4 regions of the Pantoea phytostimulans genome follow, and region 2 is predicted to be linked to each of the others. Evidence: riboswitches for the same ligand, from Rfam matches in the RefSeq annotation. Region 2 holds a riboswitch; each other region holds the start of a gene.

Region 1 (7,949 bases), 1.9 Mb from region 2:
AACATCAAGGCGAAGGATAGCGTCTTCTTCGGAATCACTGATGATTTAGCACACACCGGAAACTCCTCCGTCGATTACTTCAATCGTTCCATACGAATACAATTGTGTTCCGGGGATGTTTGTATTTCCATATGTATAAGTCATTAGCGCCTGCCTTATTTTAATGAAGTCACTACGGTGCTGTAATGTTATACATCCCTGAGAAATCCCTGCCGGACCAATTGGATGCAATCTAAAATTCCCCCTTTCTACGCCATCAATGAATGTTTTGTCATCAACGTGTGAATCTTGTCTAAATAGTCCAAACCATTCCGAGTGAATTACGGGGGTATCTGTTGGCCATGTCCAAGCCTCACGGCTCATTGTGTACAGCATGGACTTAAACCCATTAACAGGACGTTTCACGATGTGATAGCGACCAAGCGGGATCGGCCCTTTGAAAGGTATAGCGGCACATGCGGCATTGTTGCGATACTGATCATTGCCAGAAAACGCCATAAAGTGCCCTATACCTGGTAGTATGAGGGGAGAGAATTGTGCGCCTGTAAGAATAAACTTTCCGTTGATTGCCATTTGGCTTTAATCCCTTATTAGTAATCCACTCTTATGATAAGGTTTTTATTGTTGATTTAAAGAAATCATCAAAATTAACAGCGTATTAATTACAATTTCAAAAGCTTTTAGCACGATGGTAGGCTCTGCCAGGGGCTCAGTCACGCTTCATAAAGAGTACTTGGTTAACCTCATCACAACGCGTTTGGTGAGTATTGCCTGATAAGGGATAGGTAGGGAGGCAAGGGAAATAAATTATATTTGCTGAGATAAAATTTAGGATCGTCTTTTAATACATAAATTAGCTGGGGCCTCAGCCCCAACTCCTGACAGATTCATCAATCGACGTTCTAGAGGTATTTGATGGTTTCTTATCGCAGGTTAACGACGGAACTAAAGGACGCTATAGCAACCTTCGCCGTATGATTGTTTTTGCAGGTTCTGATGCATACAGCAAGTTACGTTTTCATACGTCGATGAAAAGTGCATTCCAATATGTTAGTCCACTTGATGAAGGAAATATCATTACACAGAGACGTGAAATCTTACCCAACGTTAAAACATTCACAATGCCTGGCATTGCAGTTGACGTAGTTAAAATCACAGACCCACTTCTAACATAATGGCGAAGATTGATATTCAAGATGACGAAGGAAATAGCCTTATCATCGACAAAATCAACGACAGAATGTTGGTTAGCTTGATTAATATCAGCCGATTAGCAGCACATTACAAAATAACTCCGCAACTTGTAGCCTTAAGAACCTGCAAAACAATTATTGATGGTGAAGGGAAGCCTTATCGGAGTTTGGTTACGGCGGTTAATTCGCCAGTTAGAAAATAGAGTAAAACGCCTTAATGATTGATCCTCGCACTGCGGGGATTTTTGTATAGGGCTTCTGCGCGTTATCAAAGCGGTCAAAGTGGGATACAAAGCGGTTTACAAGCTGGGATCAACTCACCTATGATTGCACTGAGTGATTGAGCAATTATTATAAAAATATGCTTATCTATCAATGACTAGGGGTGCCTTTTAGGCTGAGATATACCCTTTGAACCTGATCTGGATTAATGCCAGCGTAGGGAAGTCTGATGCCTGACCGCATTTGCCTTCTTGTTCGCCGGTTGGGAGTTATGATGACACATCAACCTGAACACCTTTCTGACGCGCACGTCGCGCGTATCCTGCATCAATTTCGCCAACACGCGCCGCTGGTTCATTGCATGACCAATGATGTCGTGCAAACCTTCACGGCCAATGTACTGCTGGCGCTCAACGCGTCGCCTGCCATGGTTATCGATCCTGAAGAAGCTGCGCAATTCAGCGGCTTTGCCGACGCGTTGCTGATTAATGTGGGCACCTTAACGCAGGATCGTCAACTCGCTATGCAAGCCGCCGTTACCGCCGCCAATCAAGCTGGCACGCCATGGACACTTGATCCGGTTGCGGTGGGCGCGCTCACGTTACGCAGCGCATTCTGCCAGCAATTGCTGAGTCAAAAACCCGCCGCTATTCGCGGTAATGCCTCTGAAATTTTAGCGCTAGCGCAGCAAGCTGCGGGCGGGCGAGGCGTTGATAGTTTGCATCAGGCCGATGCCGCAGTGGCAGCCGCTCAGCAGCTTGCTCGCGATTATCACACCCTTGTGATCGTCACCGGCGAAGTTGATTACGCCACTGATGGCTCACGCACCTTAACCATTTCCGGCGGTAGCCCACTGATGACACGCGTAGTCGGCACGGGCTGCGCGTTATCGGCGGTAGTTGCCGCTTTCAGCAGCCTGCCGGGCGATGGCTTGCTCAACGTTGCCTGTGCATGTCGGGTGATGGCGCTGGCAGGGAAAAAAGCGGCGGCGCAAGCGCAAGGGCCGGGCACCTTTGTCGCCGCGTTTCTTGATGCGTTATGGATGCTGGAGGTGGCAGCATGAAGCGCATTAACGCCTTAACCATCGCCGGCACCGATCCCAGTGGCGGAGCCGGGATCCAAGCCGATCTCAAAGCTTTCTCTGCGTTAGGCGCTTATGGCACCAGCGTTATTACTGCGCTGGTGGCGCAAAATACCTGCGGCGTGCAATCGGTTTACCGCGTGGATCCTGACTTTGTCACGGCGCAGTTGGATTCAGTGCTGGATGATGTGCGCATCGATAGCGCGAAAATCGGCATGTTAGCGGAAACCGCGATTGTGGAGCGCGTGGCTCAGCGCCTGAAACGAGCCAGTTTACCCTTTGTCGTGCTGGATACGGTGATGGTGGCCAAGAGCGGCGATGCACTGCTTTCACCGGATGCAATTGCCAGCGTGCGTGAACTGTTATTGCCACAGGTTTCACTGATTACCCCGAATTTGCCAGAAGCCGCCGCACTGTTAAATTGTGCAATTGCGCACAACGAAGATGAAATGCTGACGCAGGGTGAAGCGCTGCTGGCGTTGGGTTGTCAGGCGGTGCTGATGAAAGGGGGACACCTGAGCAATGAGGAAAGCCCGGACTGGCTGATTACGCGCTCAGCTCAGCAACGTTTTACCGCACCTCGTGTGAATACGCGTCACACACACGGCACCGGTTGTACGCTTTCGGCGGCGCTAGCGGCGCTGCGTCCACGCCATCAAAACTGGCAGGAGACGTTAACGGAAGCCAAAGCCTGGTTGCAGCAAGCCTTGTTACACGCTGATTCACTGGAAGTGGGCAAAGGCATTGGGCCGGTGCATCACTTCCATCAATGGTGGTAAGGAGAGAGACTAAAACGGGGCTTTTTCCTGGGGATCCGTCTGAAAAATGGAGTCAGCAATTTGCGTCATAGCGTGAATAAGGTCCAGGCTGTGGGGGTCGAATCGGCGGGTGCCGGTTCACCCTCGACAGCTAACAGGAGTTGACATGACGGACATCGTACAGTTATTGGGCAAAGAAGCGGATTCCCTTCTTCAACATCGCTGCATGACCCTTCCAGCGGAAAGCCTGTATTTACCAGGCGCGGATTTCGTTGATCGGGTAATGATCGACAACAACCGTTCTCCTGCGGTACTGCGCAATATGCAAACGCTGTATAACACCGGTCGCCTGGCGGGAACCGGTTATCTCTCTATTCTGCCGGTCGATCAGGGTGTAGAGCATTCAGCTGGCGCCTCGTTTGCCGCTAATCCGCACTATTTTGATCCCAAAAACATTGTTGAACTGGCGATCGAAGCGGGCTGTAATTGCGTAGCATCAACCTACGGTGTATTGGCTTCCGTATCGCGTCGTTATGCGCACCGCATTCCATTTTTAATGAAGCTTAACCACAACGAAACGCTGAGTTATCCGGCGCAATACGATCAAACGCTGTATGCCAGCGTCGATCAGGCGTTCAACATGGGCGCAGTAGCGGTTGGCGCGACTATTTACTTCGGTTCAGAGCAATCACGCCGCCAAATTGAAGAAATTTCTGCGGCTTTTGAGCGCGCACATGAATTGGGCCTGGTCACAGTATTGTGGGCTTACCTGCGCAATAACGACTTTAAAAAGGATGGCGTGGATTATCACTCCAGTGCGGATTTAACGGGTCAGGCGAACCATTTGGCGGCGACGATTGGTGCCGACATCGTTAAGCAGAAAATGGCGGAAAACAACGGCGGCTATAACGCGGTGAAATTTGGTCATACCGATGAGCGCGTTTACACCAAGCTGACTACTGAAAATCCCATCGATTTGGTGCGTTATCAGTTAGCAAACTGCTATATGGGCCGCGCCGGGTTGATCAATTCGGGTGGCGCGTCAGCGGGTGAAACAGATATTGCCGAATCAGTGCGTACCGCCGTTATTAACAAACGTGCCGGAGGCATGGGATTGATTCTGGGACGTAAGGCGTTCAAGAAATCGTTGAAGGATGGCGTCGCGCTGATAAATGCAGTGCAGGATGTTTATTTGTCAAAAGAGGTGACGATTGCGTAAGGAGTGAGTCCTCTGCGCGCTGCCCCCCATCCCGGCCTTCCTCCGCGAAGCGGGGGAAGGAGACGCTGCCACATGCCGTCTCATCACTAACATAAAGCAGCATCTTCCTCCCCCATTTATGGGGGAGGATTGAGGTGGGGGACAAACGACCTCGCACTTCAGAGGATTGAGGTGGGGGCAAACGGCCTCGCACTTCAAAAGAATAAGGGGACAAACGACTCAAGGCCCTTCAAACCATTCACTGTTGCGTTCGGCAATGGGCGTTATTGAGAAAATCATCTCTTGTAGATGGCGGCGCATCGCTGCTTCTGCGGCATCAGCATCATGAGCTTGTAGCGCTGCGAAAATTTCCTGATGCTGCTCAATCAAACTTTCCGGGGGGGAAACTTCACTCAAGGTTAAAAAGCGCACCCGATCCATCGCCGCCTTGATATTTTCCACCGTTTCCCACGCCAGCGTGCAGTTGATGCTCTCAGCAATTAAACGGTGAAACTCATCATCCAGGCTAAGAAATGCCTGGCTGTCATGCCGCTCAGCAGCCATTTTTTGCAATTGCAAATTGTGTTCCAGCGCCATCAAAGCCGGCGACGCGATCTCCACTGCGGCACGGCGAACCACCGCAATCTCCACTGCTTCGCGGATGAAACGCCCATCGGCTACGCGCTTAGCGGAAATCTTACGCACGAAGGTGCCACGTTGTGGCAGCACCTGTACCAATCCGGCTTCTGCCAGCTTAATAAAAGCTTCACGTACCGGCTGACGTGAAACATTGAAGCGAGCAGAAACTTCTTTCTCAGAGAGCAACGAACCGGGTTGAATCACACAGGTGACGATATCTTTGCGCAGATAACGGTAAATCTGCTGGTTCACTGGCTCGCTGGTGGTAATGGTATAGGCGATCGTCATGCGGCAATGTCCATATTACGGCTGACATAAGCCAGCCCGTAGAGAAAGAATCAGTCTAATCAGCACGCTGCATCTGCGCCAGTGCTTTTGCTACCGCACAATCATGCCGCGTTCATTATTTGATGTACGGTAGCGCGGGCGCCTTGCTGCACCAGTTGCTGATAAAAATGCGTTAATCGGGCAACAAAGTCACCATTTTGTGCCAAATCTTCGCCAAACACCGCGTTCATCCCCAACAAAGCCCGCACGCGAGCTTCACCGTCTTCGCTGTTTTTCACACACTCGGCCAGCGCATTTTTCAGAGGATCTCGTATCTCAATCGGCTGGCCTTGTTCATCTACACCGCCGACATAACGCATCCAGGCGGCAATGCCAAGCAGCAGCAGGTCGCAGCGGCTGCCGTTACGCAGGTGCCAGCGCAGACTATCCAACATCCGTTGTGGCAACTTTTGGGTGCCATCGGTAGCGATCTGATAAGTACGATGTTTAATCGCGCGGTTTTCATAGCGGGCGATTAACGAGTCGGCGTAGGCTTGCAAATCTACCCCTTGAGTGCGCAAGGTTGGCGCTTGCTCATCCACCATTAATGCGCGAGCGGCAGCCCGGAAGTGGCTGTCACCCATGCAATCGCTGATGTGTTCGTAGCCCGCCAAAAAACCCAAATAGGCGAGGAATGAATGGCTACCATTCAGCATCCGCAGCTTCATCTCTTCAAAAGGCAGTACATCGTTTACCAGTTCGGCACCGGCTTTTTCCCACGCTGGGCGGCCGCTGACAAAGTTATCTTCAACCACCCACTGAAAAAACGGCTCTGCTTCTACGGCCACCGGATCCTCCGAACCCAGACGTGCGGTGAGCTGCTCGAAAGCGCTTTCAGTCATGGCAGGTACAATGCGATCAACCATCGTGGAAGGGAAAGTGATGTGTTGCTGAATGTAGTCGGCTAAATCGTCATCCTGACGCTGCGCCAGTTGCACAATCACATTGCGCGTGACATGGCCATTTTCCGGCATATTGTCACAAGACATCACGCTAAACGGCGCTAACCCGGCGTCGCGACGGCGGCGGATTGCCGCCAGTATCAGGCCAGGCAAAGAGCGTGGCGCGTCTGGCTGGGCAAGGTCATGCACGATATCAGGGTGATCTGGATTGAGATCACCGCTGGCAGGTAAATGGCAATAACCCTTTTCCGTAACGGTCATCGAAACAATGGCGACGTCTGGCTGGCTCATGGCGTCAATCACCGCCTCGATTCCGTCGCCTTTGCCGTGCAGCGCAGCAGTGATCACGCCAATTACGCGGGTCTTCAGCGAGTCGTCGGCCATCTCTGTCACGGTGTAGAGCAAATCCTGTTCACGCAGCGCCTGAATAAGTGCGCCGCTGTTGAGATTCACTTCGCAATAGCCCCAATCTGAACCTTGCTCAGCCAGCTTGTCGCTGCACAGCGCCTGATGGGCGCGGTGGAAGGCGCCAAAGCCAATATGCACCATACGTGTTTTAAGTTTGCTACGGTCGTAGCGCGGGCGCTGAACGTCAGCGGGAAGGCGATCGATATCTAACATAGTCTGTCCTTATGGCAAACGGGGCGCCATGCGCCCCGTAATCAGTAATGCATTAACCGCGTCCTGCTTAAACCGAAACCGGTTTGTCGATGGTTTTCGGACTGCGAATCACAAACAGCACCAGGAATGCACCCACGGCGGCGACACATCCCGCCAGGATAAAGGCGCTGTCGAACTTGCCGGTGTGCTGCACAATGAAGCCGGTCACGATGGGACCGATGATGCCCGACAAACTGCCCACCAGATGAATAAATCCACTGATGCTGCCGACGCGGCTTTTGTGCACGACATCCTGAATAATCGCCCAGTAAATCGCGCCGGTGATGTAGAGGAAGAAGATCGATATCGACATCATCATCACGGCAGGCACCACATCTTTTATCGTACCCGCCAGTGCGACACAAATGGCGGCAGCAAACAGTGAGACCACTAACACAATTTTACGTGACAACAGCAACTTGCCAGTGATGTTGAAGATTTTATCGGAGATCCAGCCGCCGAGTGCCAGGCCGATAAAGCCAACAATCCACGGAATCATCGTCGTGATGCTCATGGCCTTGATATCCAGGCCATGTGCCTGCACCAGATAGGCCGGGAACCAGCTCAGGAAGAAGAACAGAATGTAGTTGTAACAGAAGAAGGCAAATGCGGTGACCAGGATAATGGGCTGACGCAGATAATAGCCAAAGGGATGGGCAGTTTGCGAAAGGTCAGCTTCATCATTCGGGTTTTCAGCCTTCATGTGATCAATCAGCGCACGCTCTTTTTCAGTCACCAGCTTGCTTTTTGCCGGGTTATCCGCCGCAAAGAACAGCCAGATGGTCATCCAAACCAACCCGATGCAGCAGACGATAACAAACGCCGGACGCCAACCGTAAGCAAGTGCCAGATAACCGATGATTGGACCGGCAACCGCGCCGCCCAGCGGTGAACCGGCGCTCAGCAAACCCATGGCGGTTGCTGCCTGTTTTTTCGGAAACCAGCCGTTAATGGCTTTGTTCGCCGAGG
Region 2 (7,949 bases):
TGGAAATTTCAGGGGCCGCTGCATCGCTGGAAATATATTCAAAAATACAAAGGATTGCTGGATAAAACCGAGCATGCGCTGCATCAGCACAGTATGTTCACCATTCTGGTGGGGCGCTTTGTTGGGCCAACGCGTCCGCTGATTCCGCTTGCCGCAGGCATGCTGGAGTTGCCGGTGCGCAAGTTCCTGCCGCCCAATCTCATTGGCTGTATTTTGTGGCCGCCGCTGTACTTGCTGCCAGGTATTTTAGCAGGCGTGGCCATTGACGTGCCGAAAGCGGCGCAGGGCGGTAACTTTAAGTGGCTGCTGCTGTTAGTGGCGATTGTCGCGTGGCTGGGATTTTGGCTCTGCTGGCGCTGGTGGCGCAGCGGTAAAAGTCAGGATTGGGCAACAGCGTATCTGCCGCCACAACGCTTGCGTTGGTTAGCACCGCTTGGATTTGTTATCGCGGTAGGCGCATTGGTGGCGATTCAGTTCCACCCCATGATGCCCATTTTCCTGCACTTGTTAGGGCAAGTTTTCTTTAATTAACGGCGCGGGATGCCGAGCACATCGGCTTCCCGTGTTTCTCCCGACAGCAACTGCTGCGTTGCGCCATCCCAGTAAACCCGACCATCCACAATGACCACGCTGCGCGGCGCAATTTGCTGCGCATCTTCCAGGCTGTGCGACACCATAAGTAAGGTAATGTTGCGTGTCTCACACACTGAACTCACCAGTTGCAGCATCTCTCCGCGCAAGGCGGGATCGAGGGCTGAAAAGGGCTCATCCAGCAGCAGAACCGGGCGATCGCGCAGTAAGCAACGTGCCAGCGCAACACGCTGACGTTGCCCACCGGAAAGCTGGCCCGGCAAGCGCGTAAGCAGATCGCTTAACCCAACCTGTGTTGCAATAGCCGCCAGTTGTTGTTGTTGGGTGGCATTTAGCTTCAAGCCTGGATTCAGCCCCAGCGCCATGTTCTGCTGTACGTTGAGGTGTGGAAACAGGTTGTTCTCCTGAAACAGCATCGAAACCGGACGCTTTGCGGGCACGCTGCGCGTGTGATCTTTGCCATCAATCTCCAGCATTCCCTGACTGACCGGTAAAAATCCGGCAATCAGGCTCAGCAACGTACTTTTACCTGCGCCGCTGGGGCCAAGAATCGCCAGACGTTCGCCACGTTGCGCAGTCAGGCTGAAACGCATCGGCAAGTGGTGATACAGGTAAGTGAGGTTATTCAGAGTCAGCATGGTGGCCCGGTAATTTTTCCATCAGAGTAAACAGCAACAGGCAAAGTAACAGCAGCAGCAGGGCGGTAACTGCTCCGTCTGCGCCACGATAAGAACCAATTTGTTGATACAGGTAGAACGGTAAGGTGCGGAAATCTGCGCTACCAAACAGCGCAACCACGCCAAAATCTCCGATCGATAACACGCAGGCAAAGGCCAGTGCCTGAGCTAAAGGTCGCTTCAGGGCGCGCATTTCAATCAGACGTAGTCGATTCCAGCCCTGGATACCCAACGAATTGCACAGGTTTGCGTAGCGCTCAGCGATATCGCGCATGGGGTTTTCCAACACTTTCAGGGCGTAGGGAATGGAAATCAGTGCGTTAGTGAATATCACTAAACCGTCAGCGGAAGTGGGCAAGCCAATGGTGGCGTTGAACAGCAGGAAAAAGCCGGTCGCCAGCACGATACCGGGCATTGCCAAAATCAACATGCCGCTGGTATCTATGATCTGTGCAGCCACGTTGCGTTGGCGCATACGTAATTCGCGGCTGCTCCACAGCAGCATCATAGTCAGCAGCACGCAAAGCAGGCCAGCACCCAGCGCGATACGCAGCGAAGTGAATGTGGCCTGCCACAGCGCCGGTTGTGCCAACGCCCCGCGCAGGCCGCCATGCAATCCATCCACGATGACTGCCAGCAGCGGCGGTAACAGCAGCAGCAGCGCCAACACAATCAAGGCAAAATCACTCACGCGAGCAAGCAGGGAATCTTGCGGATCGCGCCAGCCGCGCAGTTGACTGATGCCAGCGGGAATGGCCTTGCTAAAACGCTGGCTGAGCAAAACTAAAGTCAGGCAGCAGGTGAGCTGTATCAGTGCCAGCAATGCTGCGCGCCCCGGATCGTAGTCATAACTCAGCGCCTGAAAAATGGCGAGTTCAATGGTGGTGGCTTGCGGCCCGCCGCCCAGCGACAACACGGTAGCAAAGCTGGCAAAGCAGAGCATAAATATCAGCGCGCCGGTCGGCAGCAACTGACGGCGCAGCCACGGCCATTCCAGCAGGCGAAAATGGTGCCAGCCGCGCAAATTAAGCTGCGCGGCCAGTTGTCGCTGCTCGGCCGGAATGCTTTCTAACGCCTGCAACATCAAACGCGTTGCCAGCGGCAAATTGAAAAACACATGTGCCAGCAGAATACCTTGCAGGCCGTACGGTGAAAAAGCGTAATCGATATTGAAAAACTGGCACAACTGCGCCAACCAGCCGACGCGACCATAGACCGTAAGCAAGCCAAATACCGCGACCAAAACCGGCAGAACCAGCGTCATGGCGCACAGCCGCAGCAATAATTGGCGTCCAGGAAAGCGCCGCCGGTAAAGTGCGCGTGCGAGCGCAATCGCAGGCAGGAGCGACAACAGCGCAGAAAGCAGCGCCTGACCAAAGGAGAAGCCGATAACGTGATGGAGATAGTCGTCCTGCAATACGCTGCGCCAATCCGTATCAGGCGCAGCGATCCACAGCGAGGAAAACGCCAGCAGCGCCACACTGCACAGCAGCAGCGTGGCGAGCGAACCGGGAATCAGCCAGAGCGGAATTAACGGCTGACGGCGCGTTGCCATGCATTAATCCATTCTGAGCGGTGATCGGCGACATCTTGCGATGAGAATTGCAGCGCAGTATTTGGCACGCTCAACGATGAAAATCCTGCCGGCAAATCAGTTTTGATTACGGGATACATCCAGTTACCGGTTGGAATCGCGTTCTGGAAGGCAGGCGACACCATGAACTGCATGAACTGTTGAGCCAGTTTGGGTTGTTTGCTGCTGGCAAGCTGAGCCGCAACTTCAACCTGCAAATAATGGCCTTCGGCAAACGACGCAGCGGCGTAATTCTCTTTTTTCTCTTCGATGATGTGGTAAGCAGGCGAGGTGGTGTAACTCAACACCAGATCACCTTCACCTTTCAGGAACAGACCGTAAGCTTCGCTCCAACCTTTGGTGACAGTAACGGTTTTCTGCGCCAGCTTCTGCCAGGCCTGCGGTGCCTGATCGCCATACACTTTTTGCATCCACAGCAGCAAGCCTAAACCCGGCGTGCTGGTACGCGGGTCTTCATAAATGACGCGCCACTTCTCTGGACTATCAACCAGTTCTTTCAGGCTTTTAGGCGGATTTTTGAGTTTATTTTTGTCATAGACAAAGGCGAAGTAGCCGTAATCGAAGGGCACAAAGGTTTTATCTTGCCAGCCATCGGGTAACTGTAGCCTGCTGGTGTCAACGTCGCTGGGCGCAAACAGACCCGTTTTTTGTGCCGCCTGCACCAAATTGTTATCCAGCCCTAATACCACGTCGGCTTTGCTGTTCTTGCCTTCCATGCGCACGCGATTCAGCAGCGACACGCCATCTTCCAGCGCGACGAATTTCAGTTCGCAATTGCACTGCGCTTCAAAGGCTTTTTTCACCGCTGGGCCAGGGCCCCAATCGGCTGAGAATGAATCGTAGGTATAAACGGTTAAGGTCGGTTTGGCAGCAAAGACGGGCGCTGACAGCAGCAGCAGCAGAGACAGACATTTTTTTAACACTTTGCGCTCCTTAAGGAGAATTGTTATATGAGTCGCAAAGGATCTGAGCACGTTGGCCTCTCAAATCCCTACGTCGGTATTAACCGAATCAGGTTCGACGGGTATATCTCAGCTCATTGCGACAATCGCAAGCGGCACCCCGTTGAGAACGAGTCATTCTAGTCATTTCGTCGCCGGGGCGAAAGGATCACAGCTCCGGCGGCGCGAACCAGGCGGATTTAAAATCAAACCAGCCCAGCGTATTCATGCGCACGCCACGCATACTGCGTTCTCCTTCCAGCAACAGCCAGTGATGAAACAGCGGATGCAACCCGCCTTCCTCGACCAAACGCTTGCTCCATTCGGCAAGCGGCAGCGCTTTTTCACGCCAGCGTGCGGCATCGATGTGCCAGTCAATGGGCAGGCAATGATGCAGCAACGGCACCTCATAGAGCTGAGCAAACAGTGAATATTCCAGCGGCAGGGTGAAATTGACGCTGCCCAGCCAGATATCGCTTTCAGCCTCGCCCTGATGCCAGCTTTCATAGCTGACTTCACGCGTTTCAAGCGTTACGCCATGTTGCGCTAATAAAGGGCGTAGCGCATTAGCGATGCCTTCGTGCTCAACGTGTTGGCTATACCAGGTGAGCGTCAGGCTTTTCAGCCCAGCGGGTTTCTCAACGGGCGTTAAGTCACGGCGATGGTGCCAGCGCGGCAGCAAACCGTAAGCGGGAAACCAGTAGCGCTGATAGCCAGCGCTCGCATGATTGAGCAGGGCAATAGGATTAAATAAATAGCTGACCCAGCGGCGAATCGCCTCGTTGCGGCCTTTTTCTGAGCGCTGATCAAATAGCAAATAATAACATCCCTCTTCGAGCCGACTCTCTTCCTGCTTTTCATCAACGGTGTCGCCCTGCAAACGTACGCCTGAATAAACCAGTTCGTCGCTGATCTCAGGCAATACCCAAATTGAGACGTCATCGATCAGGGCGCGAAAGCCAAAGTAGTCATCAAACGCTTCGATTTTCAGCTGGCTTTGCTGATTGCGCACCACGCTGTAAGGGCCAGTCCCCTTGGGCTGGCGAGCGAAATCACGCTGCTCGGGCCATTCACGCGGCAGAATCATGGCGCTCACGCTGCCAAGTAACCAAGGTAACCAGTCGTCGGGCTGGCTTAGCGTGATATCCAGCGTCCAGGGGGCGGGCGAGGTGATGAGTTGGAAATGTGAAAACAGCGGCTGATCACGCAGGCGTTCGAGACTGCCGATGACATCAGCCATTTCTAATTCGCGACCGTGGTGAAAGCGGATAGCCGGGCGTAAAAAAAAGCGCCAGTGCAGCGGCGATGTTTGTTGCCAGTGGTGCGCAATATCCGCCTCGATTTCCCCGTTTTCCTCATTTATTCGCGTCAGCCCACTAAAGATTTGTCGTGCCAAATGCGTCTCTGAGCGGCGCAGCGGCGATCCAGGCAGCAGGTTGAGTAACGGGCGGTAATAAAGCACGCGAAGAATATGTTTGCCCTGGCGGAAACTGCGGCCCAGATGCGCGCTGATCATCTGTCGCACCTGATTTTTATCGCCGACCAGTTGCACCAGTTGATCGATACGATCCTGCTCCAGCAAATCTTCTGCCCTCTGCTGCTGTAGCGCGAGTCCGGTATAACAAAAAGTCAGCTGTGAACGCTTACCGCGCCCGGCTTCAGCTTGCCAGGTTAGCCATCCAGCATCTTGCATAGCGTTAAGTAAATTACGCATATGACGGCGAGAGCAATGCAGTAAATCCGCCAGTTCACTCAGCGTGGTTTCTTGCGTCTGGCCCTGGCAACTTTGCCACAGGCGAATGAATTGCTGCTTAAGGCGTGATGAGGACATAAAAGAGGAACTCCCTGTAAAAAGCGCTCTGTTTTTCCTGCCTCATATTAGAGGCAAACTGAACCTCATTGGAAGAGCGGGAGGCATTCAGCAATGAATGGCGCTCAACCATGATCGCGCAGCGATGCGGGATCCTTTCTGAGTAGGGTGCAATTACACCGCCAGCAGGATTTTATCTGCTGGCTTTTTTCGTGTTGCGCTGTATCGTCTACCCTTGTTTTTTTCCTCGGTTTTTTCATTCTGTTAGGGATTTCGGCATGAAGTCGCAGCGTCGCATCAATCCGGTTTATCTCGCGTTTATGGTGGCATCGTTCATGATTGGCGTAGCCGGTGCATTACAAGCACCCACGCTCAGCTTGTTTTTGACGCGTGAAGTGCAGGCGCGGCCGTTTTGGGTTGGGCTGTTTTTTACCATTAATGCCGTGGCCGGGATTGTGGTGAGCATGCTGGTGGCCAAGCGCTCAGACAGCGTCGGTGATCGCCGTCACATCATTCTGTTTTGTTGTCTGATGGCGCTGTGTAATGCCATTTTGTTTGCCTTTACGCGTCATTATTTCACATTGATTACGCTGGGCGTGCTGCTGTCAGCGCTGGCCAGCGTCTCCATGCCACAGATTTTTGCGCTGGCGCGAGAATATATTGACCATTCCGCGCGCGAAGCAGCGATGTTCAGTTCGGTAATGCGTGCGCAGATATCGCTGGCTTGGGTGATTGGGCCGCCGCTGTCGTTTGCACTGGCGCTCAACTATGGCTTTGTCACGCTGTTCATGGTGGCGGCAGCGCTGTTCTTTATCTGCATCCTCCTTATTTGGTTTACCTTGCCTTCGGTGCCACGCGCTGATTCGCTGATGCACAGCGGCGGCATGCCGATCAGCGGTTGGCGCAACCGCGATGTCAGGCTGCTGTTTATCGCCTCCGTGACAATGTGGACCTGCAATACCATGTACATTATCGATATGCCGCTCTATATCAGCAGCACGCTGGGCTTACCGGAAAAGCTGGCGGGGTTATTGATGGGAATGGCGGCAGCACTGGAGATTCCAGTGATGTTACTGGCTGGCTATTGCGCTAAACGCGTCGGTAAACGCAACCTGATGCTGATCGCGGTAGCGGCAGGTATTCTGTTCTATCTCGGACTGGTATTGTTCAGTTCGCGCCAAGCGTTGCTGATTTTGCAGCTGTTTAATGCAGTATTTATCGGCATCATTGCCGGAATAGGCATGCTGTGGTTTCAGGATTTAATGCCAGGACGACCGGGCGCAGCCACCACTATGTTCACTAATTCTATTTCCACCGGCATGATTTTGGCGGGATTGATTCAGGGAACCTTGAGCGAACGCTTTGGACATATCTCAATATATTGGCTGGCGTTAGGGCTGGCTATTGCCTCTTTTGCCATGTCGGCGCGGGTACGCAACGTATAAGAAAAGGGCGACTAAATCGTCGCCCTTAATGATTAACGCAGGAAAGCGGGCTGCTTCTGCTCATAATCAGAGATCGAGGCTTCATGCTGAAGCGTCAGGCCAATGCTGTCGAGACCATTGATCATGCAGTGACGACGGAAACTGTCGAGCTCAAACGGATACGTTTTATCGCCTGCGGTCACGGTTTGCGCTTCAAGATCAACGGTGAAACGGATGCCTGGCTGTGCAGCGACCAGTTTAAACATCTCATCGACTTCTTCATCGCTGAGCTTTACCGGCAGCAGCTGATTGTTGAAGCTATTGCCGTAAAAGATATCGGCAAAACTGGGTGCAATCACCACGTGAAAACCGAAATCTGTTAGCGCCCAAGGTGCGTGCTCACGTGACGATCCACAGCCAAAGTTTTCACGCGCCAGTAAAATACTGGTGCCTTTGAATTCGGGCTTGTTCAACACAAAGCTGGCAGTCGGTACGGTGCCGGCATCATCTTCAAAGCGCCAATCGTGAAACAGGTGCTGACCAAAACCGGTACGCGTAACTTTTTGCAAAAACTGCTTAGGGATGATCGCGTCGGTATCGACGTTTGCCGCATCCAGCGGCGCAACAATCCCGGTGTGTTGGGTAAATTTATTCGCCATGACTTATGCTCCTGTCGTCAGTTCACGGATGTCAGCAAAATGACCAGTTACCGCAGCCGCAGCTGCCATGGCCGGGCTAACCAGATGCGTACGGCCGCCACGTCCTTGACGTCCTTCAAAGTTACGGTTGCTGGTAGAGGCGCAACGCTCACCCGGATTCAGGCGATCGTTGTTCATGGCCAGGCACATTGAGCAACCCGGCAAGCGCCATTCAAAACCCGCTTCGAGGAAAATCTTATCCAGACCTTCCGCT
Region 3 (7,949 bases), 1.3 Mb from region 2:
CTACCCAAGGCACGGGGGTTATCGAAACACAGATGCGTAAGCTGTATGTCATTTTTTATGCGGTCTGAAGCGGGCGTTCGGTATCGTGAAGTGATATAGAAAAATACTGACATAGCGCTGGCTTACCGTTATGGCGTGTAAACCAGCCAGAAGAGTTAATCCAGCGCTAAGTAGAAGACTGAAGAGAATAGTGTGCGTGTAAACCCAAGATTGGCGAAGTTCCTCATTATCCTATTTAACATAATATACATTATGCGTACTTTAGCTTATGGCGGCTAAATTCAGATGTCCGCGTTTGGCTATATCGATATGTCAGCTTTACCGCTCTTTTTCAGGCTAACCATTTTGACGCTGCTACGCGAAAGTTACGCCGGTTTCGGCCTGCACTTGCCGCAGAAAAGCTCAGCAAGCGTCACTTTTTGGCCGAAACAGAAACACTGCGCACTTGCCGAAAATATCCTTTAAAAGGCAAACATCTTCGCCAGAACATGCTTACCGCTTTTGATTTTTTGTCGGAGGTGGAATTTCGCTTTGAGCAGATAGTAGGAAAAGTCCCTCTCTATCTCCTTGATGTTGAAACGACTCTCCAGCGCCAAGCGATCTTCTGCCACTCTGCGTCGGGTGAACTTCTTACCGGATAAATCGATGATACGCAGCCCGTGTTCAGAAAGGATAAAGTTGCCTTTATGGGCGTCACCAGAAATGAGTTTATGTTGATGCAATAACGCCATGTTATGCACAAGGTCCTGTTTGATTACCTCAGGAATGACATCAAACTCATTCAGCACCGTGCCGGGAATGTATTCATTCAACATAATGTAGAGATCGGTATAAGGACCCTGTTTGCGCTGCGCTAACAGGTAAACGTCATTTTGAAAACGCATGCCTCTTGACCAGAGCTCGTCGTTGAGTTGAATCAGACTTAAAAAGTAATCCTTTCTGAAAAAGGATTTAAGCACCCTTTCGATTTTTTTACCGTTGGGCTTGAATACTTTCAATATATATAATTGTTCCTGGTGCTGGACCAGCATGACCTTGGTATTGTCCTTGTTGCGGAACACTTTACGTATCGGAAGACGTAAATGAACAAAATCCTCCAGGATCTCGTTATACGGAACACGACTCTCTTTGAAGCACAGCGTAAGATTATTATATTTAGTTTTGTGCAGCATAATTAGCCTACGGCCAGAGTGAAAAAATGGATAATTCCGTTAGGTATAGACCCGATCTGCGCCCTTCGCGACTCTGCGGCGACGGAAAAGCCATACAATCGTAATAGCGGTAAAAATATCGCCATAAATACCTCCTGCAATATCTGCCAGGCCGCTGACCTTAACGGGTAAGCACCTGCAAAAAGGCAGACAATAAAAGTAGGAATTATCGACATATAGCTATAACAATCTTGTTAGAAAATGCTTAAAAGTAATAAAATCTCACCTTTATTACAGAGTGATAATAACGTTAATCAATCACTTAAGTCTCATGATTCTATTATGCGAAAATTTTCGAGCAGATTATTTACGCGCATGTCTAAACCTTCAGTAAATAACATTCAGATTCATTGAAAATAGCACGTTGGGCGTATCTTTATTACGCCTTATCCGTTAAGAAGCAGATTAATCTGTTTAACTTTGCTTGACCCAATAGCCTGTATTATATGGAAATCATTTTATGCCTGTGGCCAACACGTTGGCTTCTTCGTTATATACCCCCTTCTCTTTTTAACCACTGACGTCCGCTGCAGCGGGTTCATTTCAACGCCCACTCTTTCCAGCAACGCTTCACCTGCTCTGCTGATAACAAGGCCACTTTTGGCGTCGTTAATTCATCAAATATCGCCCGGTGATGCGCTCTATTCTTCGGGGTGGTGAAAAGCAGATATTTCAACATGTCGCTATTAATGCGATCGCGCTGATGTTCTGCCAGCACGCCACCTATTCGTTCACGCTGGAAGACGGTACGTCGGAAATAACGCATGAGCATCAAGGGTAAACTGATATCCAGTAAAATTACGCCTGTTGCGCGATCCATTCTTTCCTTCAGGCAGCTGGAGTAATTACCCTCAATAATCCAACACTCTTGATCGATAGCCGCCCGATGCAGGTCTAAAAAATGCGATTTAGGTCGCGCCTGCCAATGCGTGCCAGGTAAATGATAAAGCTGATCAAGGTGTATTGCGGGATAAGATGTTTTATGAGAAATCGCATTGGCCAGCGTCGATTTCCCACTGTTAGATGGCCCTATAATAGCGACTCGTGGTCCAAGAAAAGATAAAGATTTAATGTCACTGCTCATCGTTAACGCCTGTTAGTCATAATGTAAATGCGACCTGCTCATTACTTAACGCGAACCAGTGCGCGAGTTTTATCCAACAAAAAAGGACGCAGATAACCTACCGTATTAGAAAGTAAAATTACCTCATCTGAAACCTTAATATTTACTACCTCTTTCAAATAACGTTTGCGAATTTCCATCCTTTTCCATACTTCGGGGAATTGTGCCGCTAGCTGCTGTTGCAATGTAATGTCTGCCAGCCCAACCGTATCTTCTATGTTACTGCCGCCATAACCCGGCAAAGAGGGAATAATATCAATCTGCAATAGCATCCCGCTGGTTAATGGAATTGTGGAATCAGGATAGATTGGTGAGCAAAGCCACTCTTCATCCGCCACCAAATGCCCCGGGTTCAAATGCCAGTGATAACGCGCTTTTGGTAGAACATTCTCGACAATGGCATACATTTCTCCGCCCGTGATGCCTACCCGCAAACTCTCGAGCCAGGTCACCACGGCATGATAATAGGGCGTGGCTAACTGCGTCAGCCAGTCAGAAACCGCGTCGGGCAACGCGGTGTCGTCGGCAACCACATAGGCTGAGCGACTGGTGAGTCCACCTTTGAAGCCAACCGTCAGCGAGATCTTATCGCCCAGGCAGATGCGTTTATCCGAAGGATAAAGGTTGGCATGCGCAAAGCGATCCCCGCTGGCGGCAATCATAATAACGTTATTCGGTTGACCGTCGGCAGCCAGCAAATGGCCGATCTCTTTTTCGCTTTTGCCGAGTTCAATGCTGTCCAGCGCGCTAAGGACATTGGTTGAGGCCAAATTGGCGCCATATTCATAAAAAGCGATTTCATCTGCCCGGTTTATGCGGCGAACGCCATATTCAGGCGAGATAAATATCCCCGTTGCGTTAACAACACAATGTTGTCCCCCTACCGCCTTCTTAACCGCATCAAGAATAAATGCAGGAACATCAAACAGGCTGCTTCGCTGCTCAGCATTGCCGGTGAAAAGCTTCCACCCGACGACGCCCACTTTTTGCCCAGCGATTAAACCTGCGCTCGCGAGCAACGTCTCTAACGGCTGTTCATGTGTCATGGGTTGATTGGGCAGCGAAAAGATCGGCGCATGCAGAGGTAATCCTGCATTACGTGCATAAGGCACAAGTTTGAGGTTCTCATTACCTATGATGTAACTAATAGCAGCTTGATCACTGAGTACTAAAAGTGCCTCTTCAAAACGCGGAATAAACCCCGCCAGATACTCAAAATTGCCGCCATGTTCTTTATCTGCATAGATAACCAAGTGCGCCAGCCCGTGCTGCTTCATCATATTAACCACTTCAACCACGCGTTGCTTCAGGGTTTCATCAGATAAAACGGGGCCCGCGATATAACGGAAGCATTGCGGTGGCGAAAGCGTTTGTAGCGAATAGCGTGTATCCAAATCCATGACGTGCTCCTGAAGAGTTAAAGAGAGGTTTCTCTGTTAAAAGCAGAGGGAAATTTGCAGTAAGCGTGGCTAACTCGGCCAAACCCACAATATCGACACGTTGAATTCACCCTTTAATTGACGTATAAAAAGTGTCTCCGAGGGGTGTCCTGAAATGGGCTGAGATGGCGTAAGCCGAACCCTTTGAACCTGATCTGGGTCATGCCAGCGAAGGGACGGGTTGGCAATATTGCACTCAGCAAATGCCTGTTCTTACCTCAGTATGCCCGGATCTCCACTTATCACTGGAGGTCCCATGTCTCTCTCAATGTTCAATGATTGCTTATATGGCCGTCTTCGCCAGCAAGCGGGTCAACACTGGCACGATTATGTCTCGCACACTTTTGTGCAACAGCTCGCTGCGGGTACCCTGCCGCACGCCGCTTTTCAGCGTTACCTCACGCAAGATTATCTCTTCCTGCTGCATTTTGCCCGCGCTTACGCCTTGTTGGTCAGCAAACTCCACACGCTACCCGAAATGCGTGCGGCAACCACATCCCTCAACGCTATTGTCAGTGAGCTGCCCTTGCATCTCACGTATTGCGCGCAATGGGGATTGAGCGAAAGCGACATCGTCAACGACGCTGAAGCACCAGAAACGCTGAACTACACCCGCTACGTTTTGGATATTGGACATTCTGGTGATGCGCTGGATTTGCTGGCGGCATTGATGCCTTGTGTCGCAGGTTATGCCGAAATTGGGCTTGGTTTATTAAACAATCCCGCCACTGTGATGCGCAATAATCCCTATGCTGCTTGGATACAAAACTATGGCGATGAAAGCTATTTGGCTGGCGTGCAGGCTTCGCTGACGCTGTTTGAAAATATCGCACGCCAGCGCGGTGGTGAAAGCCGTTTTGATGCGCTAGCCAATATCTTCACCACTGCAACGCGCTTAGAGAGCGCATTTTGGCAAATGGGACTCAATGCCGGTAACACCTCAAACGCGTTGATTTCCGCATGCAGCCGCTAAGCGCCATTCCCGGTATTAAAGTGCGCGATCTCAGCTTAAAGTTCGGTGAGCAGATCATTTTTGACCGGCTGAATATGGATATCACCGGCGGCGAATTCGTGGCGCTTCTGGGTGCCAGCGGTGCAGGGAAAAGCAGCTTGTTACGCATTATTGCTGGCCTTGCGCCACCCACTTCTGGCTCGGTGACGGGCAGCGATAATCAACCCTTGGCGGGCCGCATAGCCTGGATGGGGCAAAAAGATCTGCTTTATCCGTGGTTATCGGTGATAGATAACGTGGCGCTGGGCGCGCGTTTGCGGGGCGAAAAAGTCGATCGCGATTGGGCAAGGCATTTGCTGGCGCGTGTAGGCTTGAGCCGCGAAGAAAAATCCCTGCCGGCCACCCTTTCCGGCGGTATGCGTCAGCGTGCTGCGCTGGCCCGTACCCTCTATGAACGGCAACCGATTGTATTGATGGATGAGCCGTTCTCCGCGCTGGATGCCATTACCCGCACGCAAATTCAAACCCTGGCGGCTGAATTACTGGCACAACATACCGTGCTGCTGATTACCCACGATCCCGCTGAAGCCTGCCGCTTGAGTCACCGTTTGTTGGTGCTTTCACCCTATCCTTTCGGCATTGATGACTCGCACAGCATTGCTGGATTACCGCCGCGTGCGCCCGACGATCTTGATTCGATGAGAAGTCAGGCTGAGCTGTTGCAACGACTGATCAAGGCGGCAGGATGAAACACAATCGTCTTGCACGCAGCAGGCGTGGGCTCAGCGTTTTTATCGGCCTGATTGGCGTTTGGTGGCTGGCAACAAAATGGGGTGACATCCCTGCTTTCTTGTTGCCCGCGCCGCGCGCCGTGTTGCTTGCCGCCTGGGATAATGCGCCGTTCCTGGCCTACCACTCGCTGATTACGCTGTCAGAAATTGCCAGCGGATTCGTCATCGGTGTCTTGCTCGGCTGTAGCCTGGCGCTGTGCATGATCTACTCGCCACGGCTGCAACGTTGGCTGATGCCGCTGGTATTGACCAGCCAGGCGATTCCGGTGTTTGCGCTGGCCCCGCTGCTGGTGCTGTGGTTTGGCTTTGGCATGAGCGCAAAAGTGGTGATGGCAGTGTTAGTGATCTTCTTTCCGGTCACATCTACGTTTTTCGACGGTATGCGCCGCGTCAATAACGACTACCTCGATTTAGCCCGCACCCTGCGCGCTTCGCCGTATGCCCAGTTACGTCACGTACGCCTGATGGCGGCCTTGCCTGCGTTTGGTTCAGGATTGCGCATGGCCGCCGCCGTGGCACCGATCGGCGCGATCATCGGCGAATGGGTCGGTTCGGCTGAAGGATTGGGCTACGTCATGCTGAATGCCAATGCTCGAATGCAGAGTGATATGTGCTTTGCCGCCCTGTTTATTTTGGTGCTGATGACGCTTCTGCTTTGGAGCGTGATTGATGCTTTGCTGAAACGTGTGATCAACTGGATACCTGACAACGATGAATAACCACAACCCCCAACGTAAAACCCTGTTTAAAATGCGCCTAACCGTCCTGATTGCCAGCGCCGTTTTAGCCACCAGCGCGAGCGCCAATGAAAAACTCACGCTCATGCTCGACTGGTACATCAATCCCGACCACGCGCCGATCATGGTGGCTGAGCAGATCGGCGCATTTAGCGCACAGGGGCTGGATGTGCAGATTATTCCCCCTTCCGATCCCGCTTTACCGCCCCGCCTCGTGGCAGCTAAACAGGCCGACTTAGCCATTACCTATCAGCCGCAAATCCATTTTTTTGCCGATCAGGGTTTGCCGCTGGTACGCGTAGGCACCTTAATTAACACGCCGCTTAACACCGTTATTTCGTTGGATAAAAGCATTAAGACGCCAGCCGATCTCAACGGTAAAACCGTGGGATATTCTGTGAGCGGCATCGAGCAGGCGACATTGGCCACCATGCTCAAACATGAAAATCTCAACGCAAACGCAGTCAAACTGATCAACGTAAACTTTCAGCTCACCAGCGCCCTGTTAACCGGAAAGGTGGATGCCGTGATTGGCGGCTACCGCAATATCGAAGCATTGGAGATGACATTGCAGGGTAAAGATCCGGTCGTGCTTAACGTCGAGGATTATGGCGTCCCGGCTTACGATGAATTAATTATTGTGGCTAACCGCGATGCCGTTGCCGAACCGAAGATCAAAAAGTTTCTTATCGCGCTGGAGAAAGGTACAGCCTATTTACGTGCGCACCCTGAAGAGAGCTGGAAGGTTTTTGCTCGTCAGCATCCTGAGTTAAATACCCCGTTGAATCATCAGGCGTGGATGAAGACGCTGCCGCTGTTTGCCACGGAGCCTGCGACGTTAGATAAACCGCGTTATCAGGCTTATGAGCAGTTTTTATTTGATAACAAGCTGATTAAGAAAATCACGCCAGTTGAACAATACGCGACAGAAATTAATTAACGTGTTGGGTTAGCCCTGTTGCGGGCTAACCCACTTCAGCGGTTAAAGGTTTTTGACCCTTACCACATCTGCCATCACCGACAAGGCGATCTCTGCCGGTGTTTTACTGCCAATCCTAATGCCCACGGGCGCCTGAATGCGCGTCAGCTCTTCTTCACTCAGTCCCCCGATCTCCACCAGCCGCTGTCGGCGTTTAGCGCTGTTTTTAACTGAACCCATCACACCGAGATAAAACGCAGGGGTATTAACCGCCTCCATCATGGTGAGTTCATCAATACGCGGATCGTGCGTCAGAGAAAGTATCGCCACCTTACTGCTGATTTCATGATTCTCCAGCCACTTAGCCGGATGCTGCGGCACAATAGTGACATGATATTCCGCGCCAAAATGGCGTTCTGTTTCAGCCAGCTGCTCGGGGCGATGTTCACAGACGGTGATCCTAAAACCGAGGATCAGCGCAAGCCGAATGCACTCAAACGCCACCACCGAATAACCGGCAATCAACAGTTGCGGCACCGCACCCACGGGGATCACGACCTGATTCTGCTGATGCGATAACGCGGGCAGTACATGCGCTGTAGAAACGATCTCCCACGCGGCGCGTTGCCCAAGCTGCACATTCTTTACCAGATGCTGTTTACCGATCAACGCGGTTTGCATGGCGGTAAGCAATGCATAACTCTCCGGGTCAGCGGGAAGATACTCGATCAACACATCCACACTGCCGCCGCACGGCAACGCCACATTGGGACGTAA
Region 4 (7,949 bases), 460 kb from region 2:
GTTTTAAAGCTTGACCGCAGTGCGACGTCTTACTTAACGGCGTCTTTCAGCGCTTTACCAGACACGAATGCCGGTACGTTTGCTGCAGCGATTTTGATCTCATTGCCAGTCTGCGGGTTGCGACCGGTACGCTCAGCGCGGTGGTTCACTTTAAAAGTACCAAAACCAACCAGTTGTACAGCATCACCATCTTTCAGAGACTCAGTGATCGCAGCCAGAGTTGATTCCAGCGCTGCCTTTGCCTGGGTTTTAGACAGGTCAGCTTTTTCTGCGATTACATCAATCAGTTGAGTCTTGTTCATAAGTTATCCTTAAAGTGTATTTATCGCTTGCTAAGCAACGAGTGCGAGGGAAAAGCCACAATCTGGCACTCTCCAGCCAGCACGCACCGATAGCCACAATTTTCAGCCCCCCAAATGTAGACCAGACAGGGGGCCGATGTGAAGCCTCCAGGCGCGCTAATTCGGGCCTGAAGTCACGTTTTCTCGCCTTACTGCTGAAATTTTATACCGATGTTACTGATTCCCGCTTCACGCAGGTCCGATCGGAGTCCTTTGATTAATTCAAGGTCACGCTCTTCACAGTCCGCGAGCAGGCGAAAAATCTCCCATTGCAGGTCCCATTCATCGATTATTGCTGGGTTTTCACGCAGCTCTTCATCGGTCATTTCACGACCTGCCTGAGTCATTTCCAGCATCGCTATCGTGGTGATTGAGCTTTCGCTGACTTCAATGGCATGTTCCAGCGTCTCACCACTTAACTGTGCATGGAGCACTTCGCTTAATGCCACACAGGCATCGATAGCCGGATAAACGCCGTAAACCTCAAAAGCTTCGCCATCAGGAATAGCAGCTTCCAGCTTCTCAAGTTGGCTATCAAAATTAATCTTTGCATCTTTGACCGTCAGGTTTTCCCAAATCAAATCGAGAATACGACGGTAAAGCGCCGGATCGGCAAACTGCGTCTGCTCGCAAAAAGCCCAGTAATTGGGATACATGCGTTCGCACAGGCAAGCCATAAAGGTCAGGTGTTGCCAGCTTTCCAGCTTTGCCAGACGCAGATGAACGGGATTTTGTAACATGAAGGTGGCTCTTATTCGTTTAGCTGGCGGCAGTGTATCGTAAAAATGCCGCGTAAACAGCGTTAAAGCGTGTTTTGCCAACGCTGAAAGGCGGTACGATTTGAAGCGACAGCATCCGCCCAGCGCGTAGGCTCAGGCAAACGATAGCCGCGCGTACAGTTTTCAACCCAATGCAGCGCACTGTCCAGGCTAACACGATGCCCGGTCGCAATGAACAAGGGGTTACAACGCTGTTTGCTACGCCATACCCAACCGATTTGCTCGCCTTTGTCGATCAGCGGCTGGCGGCTTCCCGGTTGTGGGTCAACGTCTTGATAACGACCACATAAGCGACGCTTAGCGACGCCAATCGTAGGAACATCCACCAGCAAGCCAAAGTGTGATGCAACACCCAGCCGACGAGGATGCGAAATACCGTGACCATCAACAAATAACAGATCGGGTTTTTGCTCAAGCATCTGCCATGCCGCCATTAACGCGGGATACTCACGGAAAGAGAGAAAGCCGGGAATATACGGCATGGTGGTTTCGATACGCGCAATGCGATGTTCCACCAGCTTCAGAGAAGGATACTCAAGGATGACCAGAGCGGCACGCGTGATAGTACCCTCTTGCTCAAAGCCAACGTCTGCGCCGCCGATAAAGCGTGGCGGCAACACGTCAAAATCATCCTCACGCACCACGTCTGCGGCGCGTTGAAGCTGCTCGGCACGTAGTGCGGCAATATCCATATTTACTCCTGGTGCCATGGACGAGATAAGCGATGCACGGCTTCAACAAACGTGCCCGCGTGTTCAGGTGGGACATCCTGATGAATGCCGTGACCCAGGTTGAATACGTGACCATCACCTTTGCCAAAGCTTTCCAGAATTCCCGCGACTTCCTGCTCAATACGTGCAGGTGGTGCATAAAGCATGGAAGGATCCATGTTGCCTTGCAAGGCGACTTTGTCACCTACGCGACGGCGAGCGTCACCGATATCAGTTGTCCAGTCTAGGCCGAGCGCATCACAACCCGTTTCCGCCATCGCTTCCAGCCATTGCCCGCCACCTTTGGTGAACAGCGTAATCGGCACGCGGCGCCCTTCATTTTCATGCAAAACGCTATCGACAATTTTATGCATGTAATAAAGCGAGAACTCGCGATAATCTCGACCCGTCAACACCCCACCCCAAGTATCGAACACCATTACCGACTGCGCACCGGCACGTATTTGTGCATTCAAGTACAAAATGACGCTGTCTGCCAGCTTGTTCAGCATCGCATGCAGCGTTGTGGGATCGGCGTACATCATCTTTTTTATCTTAGTAAAGGCTTTGCTGCTGCCGCCTTCGACCATATATGTTGCCAACGTCCACGGACTGCCTGAGAAACCAATCAGCGGCACTTCGCCTTTTAAATTCTTACGAATAGTGCGCACAGCGTTCATAACATAACCCAGTTCCTGTTCAGGATCGGGGATCGGCAGGCGCTCAACATCGGCTCGACAGGTAATTGGGTTTGAAAAGCGCGGGCCTTCACCGGTTTCGAAGTAAAGTCCAAGCCCCATCGCATCGGGAATCGTTAAGATATCGCTGAAGAGGATCGCCGCATCCAGTTCATAACGACGCAGCGGCTGTAGCGTAACTTCGCAAGCCAGCTCGGCGTTTTTACACAGCGACATAAAATCGCCGGCTTCGGCGCGGGTCGCTTTGTATTCCGGTAAATAACGCCCGGCTTGTCGCATCATCCAGACCGGCGTGACATCAACCGGCTGACGTAACAGGGCGCGCAGATAACGATCATTCTTCAGTTCAGTCATTTTAAGGCTCTCTCAATTTCAAGCGCGTAGTGTAGCACTTTCCTTATGCTCCGGCGCGGCAGATGGCGACGGTATCTTCTATCAAGCGGCGCGCCACGGTGCCTGGCGGCGGTAGCATTGGCAGCGCGTCATAGCGGAACCAACCTGCATCCAGCAACTCTTTGCCGTCATGTTGCAGATCCCCGCTCTCATACTCAGCCATAAACGCCACCATCAATGATTGTGGAAAAGGCCAGGGTTGTGACGTCACGTAACGCACATTTTTAACCCGCACATTGCTCTCTTCCATCACTTCACGCGCCACAGCTTGCTCCAGCGTTTCGCCCACCTCGACGAATCCCGCCAGCACGGTATAAATGTTATTACGTTGTCGCGCATGATTCGCCAGCAGGATTTCATCACCCCGACGAATCGCAACAATGATACAAGGCGCGATCTGCGGGTAATAACGCTCACGACAATGACTACACAAACAGGCAAATTCATGTTTGCTGCGGTTCATTTCGTGACCGCAATAGCCGCACCAGCGATGGGATCGATAAAACTCTGCCAGTTGAACACCGCGCCCAGCGAGTTGAAACAGGCCAACTTCTTCATCGATTAATTGACGTACCGAGAACATGCTTTCAGATCGCGCTTCGCAAATGAGCCACACTTTTTCACCCAGCCACTCGCCGATGACCTGACCTTTAGTGCCAGTCAGACCGAATTTTTCTGCAGGTCCATGCGGTAATTCACCTTGTGGCAGCCAAAGTTTTTGCTCATGGCTGACAACCCACCATCCAGCGTCTACGCTTGTGATCTCGAATTGCATTTTTTTCGTCATCCTTAGCGTCAAATGGCACGCTGAAGTCCTGATGTTAAGTGTGTAGATAAACAACTATAACTCACATGGAGTTAGATATGCTTAACCAGTTAGACGTCCTGGCCGAGCGCGTAGGTGGCAGCAACGAACTGGTGGATTCGTGGCTTGAAGCCCGTCGCCAACTCTTAGTCGCCTATTACCATTTGGTAGGATTGAAACCCAATAAAGAAGCTTTAACGACGCTGGATGAACAGGCGTTGGATAATTTTTGTCACGGCTTGGTGGATTACCTTTCTGCCGGACACTTCAATATTTACGAGCGCATTATTAGTGAAATGAGTGGCGACAGTCCGATGATTGCTGCTGCGCAGATCTATCCGCCGCTTGAAGCCAATACGGAACGTTTGATGCAGCTGTATGATGGTCATTTGCAACAGGCAATTGACGATGATAACTGCGTGACTTTCCAGAAAGCGCTTTCTGAAGTCGGCGAAGTTTTAGAAACCCGCTTCACGCTGGAAGATAAATTGATTCAGCTGGCGTGGGATCAACAGCTGGCGCGCCCGCCGGTCGCCAATGACAGCCAGATGGCTCGTCCCGCTTAACGTTAATCACATGTAAAAGTCTTGTGATTACCTAAAAGCCCTTTTATGCTGAACGGGTTTTGATGACGCCAGTCTGATAAACCCGTTTTTAATTTCTTGTCGGAGTGCCTTCGGGCTGAGACCGTTTATTCGGGATCCGCGGAACCTGACCAGGTTAGAACCTGCGTAGGGAACAAGAGTAAATCTTCTTAGTACGCTGGCACTATTTTTGTCCATCGTATCGCTTACTCCTTCCGAACTCCGGACAAGCAACGTTCCCCCTTAACTGGAAAATTGCTATGTCTACTTCGAAAACCAATCGTCGCGAACAACGTGCCCAGGCGCAGGAATTTATCGATTCCCTGCAAGGCGGCAGTGCATTCCCCCACTCTAAACGCATTTGGATTACCGGTAGCCGTGCTGACATTCGCGTGCCAATGCGTGAAATTCAACTCAGCGCCACCCAAATTGGCGGTACCAAGGACGAACCTCGCTTCGAAGAGAATGAAGCCGTGCCGGTGTATGACACGGCAGGCGCTTATGGTGATCCAGACGCGCAGATTGATGTGCATCGCGGTCTTGAAAAACTGCGTGCTGGCTGGATTAACGATCGCGATGACAGCGAAAATCTCACGCAAATTAGCTCGACTTACACGCAGCAGCGTTTGGCCGATGACGGTCTTGATCATTTGCGTTTCGAGCATTTACCTCAACCGCGACGTGCCAAGTCCGGTCGCCGGGTGACACAATTGCACTACGCGCGTCAGGGCATCATCACGCCAGAAATGGAGTACATCGCACTGCGTGAAAATATGGGCCGCGAGCGTATACGTGGTGAAGTGCTGCTGCAACAGCATCCGGGATACAGTTTCGGTGCTAATTTACCGGAAAATATTACGCCGGAGTTTGTGCGCCAGGAAGTCGCCGAGGGTCGCGCCATTATTCCCGCCAATATTAATCACCCCGAATCGGAGCCGATGATTATTGGTCGCAACTTTTTGGTGAAGGTGAACGCCAATATCGGGAACTCGGCAGTAACCTCCTCTATTGAAGAAGAAGTGGAAAAATTAGTGTGGTCAACGCGTTGGGGTGCTGACACGGTAATGGATCTCTCCACCGGCCGTTATATACACGAAACACGTGAGTGGATTTTGCGTAACAGCCCGGTTCCGATTGGTACCGTACCGATTTATCAGGCGCTGGAAAAAGTGAATGGCGTGGCAGAGGATCTTAACTGGGAAATATTCCGCGATACGCTGTTAGAACAGGCTGAGCAAGGTGTCGACTACTTTACGATTCATGCTGGCGTGCTGCTGCGTTACGTGCCGATGACGGCAAAACGCCTGACCGGCATTGTCTCGCGTGGCGGTTCGATTATGGCCAAATGGTGCCTGTCACATCACAAAGAGAGCTTTCTCTATCAGCATTTTCGGGAGATTTGTGAAATTTGCGCCGCATACGATGTCTCGCTTTCGTTGGGAGATGGCTTACGCCCAGGTTCTATTCAGGATGCCAACGATGAAGCGCAGTTTGCCGAGCTGCATACGTTGGGTGAATTGACGAAGATTGCCTGGGAATATGACGTACAGGTAATGATTGAAGGCCCTGGCCACGTTCCGATGCAGATGATACGCCGCAACATGACCGAACAGCTTGAACATTGCCATGAAGCCCCTTTTTATACGCTCGGCCCACTAACAACTGACATCGCACCGGGTTACGATCACTTCACTTCCGGTATTGGCGCAGCCATGATTGGCTGGTTTGGCTGTGCGATGCTGTGTTACGTCACGCCAAAAGAGCATCTTGGCCTGCCGAATAAAGAAGATGTAAAGCAAGGCTTAATCACTTACAAAATTGCTGCTCACGCCGCCGATCTCGCCAAAGGGCATCCTGGCGCGCAAATTCGCGATAACGCCATGTCCAAAGCGCGTTTCGAATTCCGTTGGGAAGATCAGTTTAATCTGGCGTTAGATCCCCATACCGCGCACGCCTATCACGATGAAACGCTACCGCAAGAATCGGGCAAGGTGGCGCATTTTTGCTCAATGTGTGGCCCGAAATTTTGCTCAATGAAAATCACGCAGGAAGTGCGTGAATATGCCGCACAACAAGAAGCCGCAGCGCAGCCGATTGAAATGGGTATGGCGCAGATGTCTGAAAATTTTCGCAGTCGTGGAGGTGAGCTTTATCACCCAGCGGATACGACTCTGGAGGAAAAATTATGAATGCATTTCCCACCACTTCACCACGTTTAGGGCTTTATCCGGTGGTTGATAACGTTGAGTGGATTGAACGCCTGTTGAAAGCAGGCGTGCGTACTCTTCAACTACGAATCAAAGATCAGCCTGATGAGGCAGTCGAACCCGCTATTGTTCAGGCGATCACGTTGGGTAAGCAGTATCGTGCACGCCTGTTTATTAATGATTACTGGCGATTAGCCATCAAGCACAACGCGTATGGTGTGCATCTTGGTCAGGAGGATTTGGATGTCGCGAATTTGGCGCTGATCAATCAGGCTGGATTACGGCTGGGTATTTCCACGCATGATGATGCTGAACTGGATCGTGCGCTGGCATTGCGCCCTTCCTACATTGCACTTGGACATATTTTTCCAACACAAACCAAAGAGATGCCTTCTGCGCCGCAAGGGCTGACTGAACTGAAGCGCCATCTGGCACGTTTGCAAGATATCCCCACCGTGGCGATTGGCGGTATCAGTATTGCGCGAGCGCCAGAAGTATTGGCAACCGGTGTGGGTAGCATTGCTGTGGTTAGTGCAATTACACAAGCAGCGGATTGGCGTGAAGCAACGCGAACCTTACTGGCATTGGCCGAACCGGAAGCGGTTATTTAATCGCATTCTGTAATCTGCTACGCATTAACGTTATTACTTCTGCAAACGAACAGGTAAAGTTGGAAAGCCGCGCGCAGTGACGAAGTTAGTCACTGGCGCGTTTTTTGTTACTTGGTAGAGTTGTTCTCGCCAGACAACGTTGCCTGGCCAGGGCCAGTTTCTCCCTCTTTCTGGCCCTGCTTCCTCAACTACTTAGCTGCAAGGATTTCGATTTGTTGCTCTTGAGTAGTTTCGTGCGCACAGGTTGCCATAGCACGTTCTATTGCCTTGCCCACCAGCACCAATGCCTGCTCCGTTTTGTCCGTTAACGGCAGTCCATAATTCAGCCGCAGGCAATTACGATATTTACCCGACGCGGAAAACAGCGAACCGACAGCAATTTGGATATGTGATTCACGCAGTTCACGATTAAGGCGAACAGCATCAAATGCCTCCGGCAATTCGACCCACATCAGGAAGCCACCTTGTGGACGTGATACACAGATTCCACACGGGAAATAGTGACGCACCCAGCAATTAAAAGTTTCATAGTTGCGCTGATAGAGCTGCCGCATACGACGCAGATGCGGTAAATAATGTCCCTGCCGAATGAAATCGGCCACTGCATGCTGCGGCTGGGTTGCAGTAGAACCGGTGACGATATATTTCATATGTAATACTCGATCGCGATAACGACCCGGTGCAACCCAACCAACACGCAGACCCGGTGCCAGTGTTTTGGAGAATGAGCTGCACAGCAAAACGCGGCCATCCATATCCAAAGATTTGATGGTGGATGGACGTGGATATTCCCATGCGAGCTCGCCGTACACGTCATCCTC

Evidence for each region. A riboswitch is a leader RNA that binds a small molecule or an ion and turns the genes downstream of it on or off. The one in region 2 is predicted to bind thiamine pyrophosphate.
Region 1: linked by a shared signal. The riboswitch ahead of thiM (hydroxyethylthiazole kinase) and the one ahead of thiB (thiamine ABC transporter substrate binding subunit) in region 2 are both predicted to bind thiamine pyrophosphate.
Region 3: linked by a shared signal. The riboswitch ahead of tenA (thiaminase II) and the one ahead of thiB (thiamine ABC transporter substrate binding subunit) in region 2 are both predicted to bind thiamine pyrophosphate.
Region 4: linked by a shared signal. The riboswitch ahead of thiC (phosphomethylpyrimidine synthase ThiC) and the one ahead of thiB (thiamine ABC transporter substrate binding subunit) in region 2 are both predicted to bind thiamine pyrophosphate.

Annotation. Positions count from the first base shown of each region.
Region 1 is NZ_CP173698.1:1,713,906-1,721,854, reverse strand. Features, by position in the region: gene ACF2G4_RS08055 (DUF2778 domain-containing protein) at 46-573, opposite strand; TPP riboswitch at 1,565-1,655, shown strand; gene thiM (hydroxyethylthiazole kinase) at 1,687-2,478, shown strand; gene thiD (bifunctional hydroxymethylpyrimidine kinase/phosphomethylpyrimidine kinase) at 2,475-3,275, shown strand; gene fbaB (class I fructose-bisphosphate aldolase) at 3,421-4,473, shown strand; gene ACF2G4_RS08035 (GntR family transcriptional regulator) at 4,693-5,379, opposite strand; gene ACF2G4_RS08030 (mannitol dehydrogenase family protein) at 5,481-6,941, opposite strand; gene ACF2G4_RS08025 (MFS transporter) at 7,009-7,949, opposite strand, start outside.
Region 2 is NZ_CP173698.1:3,797,969-3,805,917, forward strand. Features, by position in the region: gene ACF2G4_RS17600 (DedA family protein) at 1-531, shown strand, start outside; gene thiQ (thiamine ABC transporter ATP-binding protein ThiQ) at 528-1,229, opposite strand; gene thiP (thiamine/thiamine pyrophosphate ABC transporter permease ThiP) at 1,213-2,823, opposite strand; gene thiB (thiamine ABC transporter substrate binding subunit) at 2,799-3,785, opposite strand; TPP riboswitch at 3,833-3,937, opposite strand; gene sgrR (HTH-type transcriptional regulator SgrR) at 3,973-5,634, opposite strand; gene ACF2G4_RS17625 (MFS transporter) at 5,892-7,058, shown strand; gene leuD (3-isopropylmalate dehydratase small subunit) at 7,091-7,696, opposite strand; gene leuC (3-isopropylmalate dehydratase large subunit) at 7,700-7,949, opposite strand, start outside.
Region 3 is NZ_CP173698.1:1,081,772-1,089,720, forward strand. Features, by position in the region: gene ACF2G4_RS05150 (lipopolysaccharide core heptose(II) kinase RfaY) at 462-1,172, opposite strand; gene ACF2G4_RS05155 (DNA topology modulation protein FlaR) at 1,750-2,031, opposite strand; partial or broken gene ACF2G4_RS05160 (GTPase) at 2,194-2,295, opposite strand; gene ACF2G4_RS05165 (M24 family metallopeptidase) at 2,337-3,734, opposite strand; TPP riboswitch at 3,865-3,967, shown strand; gene tenA (thiaminase II) at 4,030-4,746, shown strand; gene ACF2G4_RS05175 (ABC transporter ATP-binding protein) at 4,734-5,474, shown strand; gene ACF2G4_RS05180 (ABC transporter permease) at 5,471-6,235, shown strand; gene ACF2G4_RS05185 (ABC transporter substrate-binding protein) at 6,267-7,193, shown strand; gene ACF2G4_RS05190 (XdhC family protein) at 7,236-7,949, opposite strand, start outside.
Region 4 is NZ_CP173698.1:3,339,633-3,347,581, reverse strand. Features, by position in the region: gene hupA (nucleoid-associated protein HU-alpha) at 30-302, opposite strand; gene ACF2G4_RS15665 (YjaG family protein) at 491-1,081, opposite strand; gene nfi (deoxyribonuclease V) at 1,144-1,812, opposite strand; gene hemE (uroporphyrinogen decarboxylase) at 1,815-2,882, opposite strand; gene nudC (NAD(+) diphosphatase) at 2,926-3,696, opposite strand; gene rsd (sigma D regulator) at 3,786-4,292, shown strand; TPP riboswitch at 4,383-4,481, shown strand; gene thiC (phosphomethylpyrimidine synthase ThiC) at 4,571-6,499, shown strand; gene thiE (thiamine phosphate synthase) at 6,496-7,128, shown strand; gene ACF2G4_RS15630 (PLP-dependent aminotransferase family protein) at 7,317-7,949, opposite strand, start outside.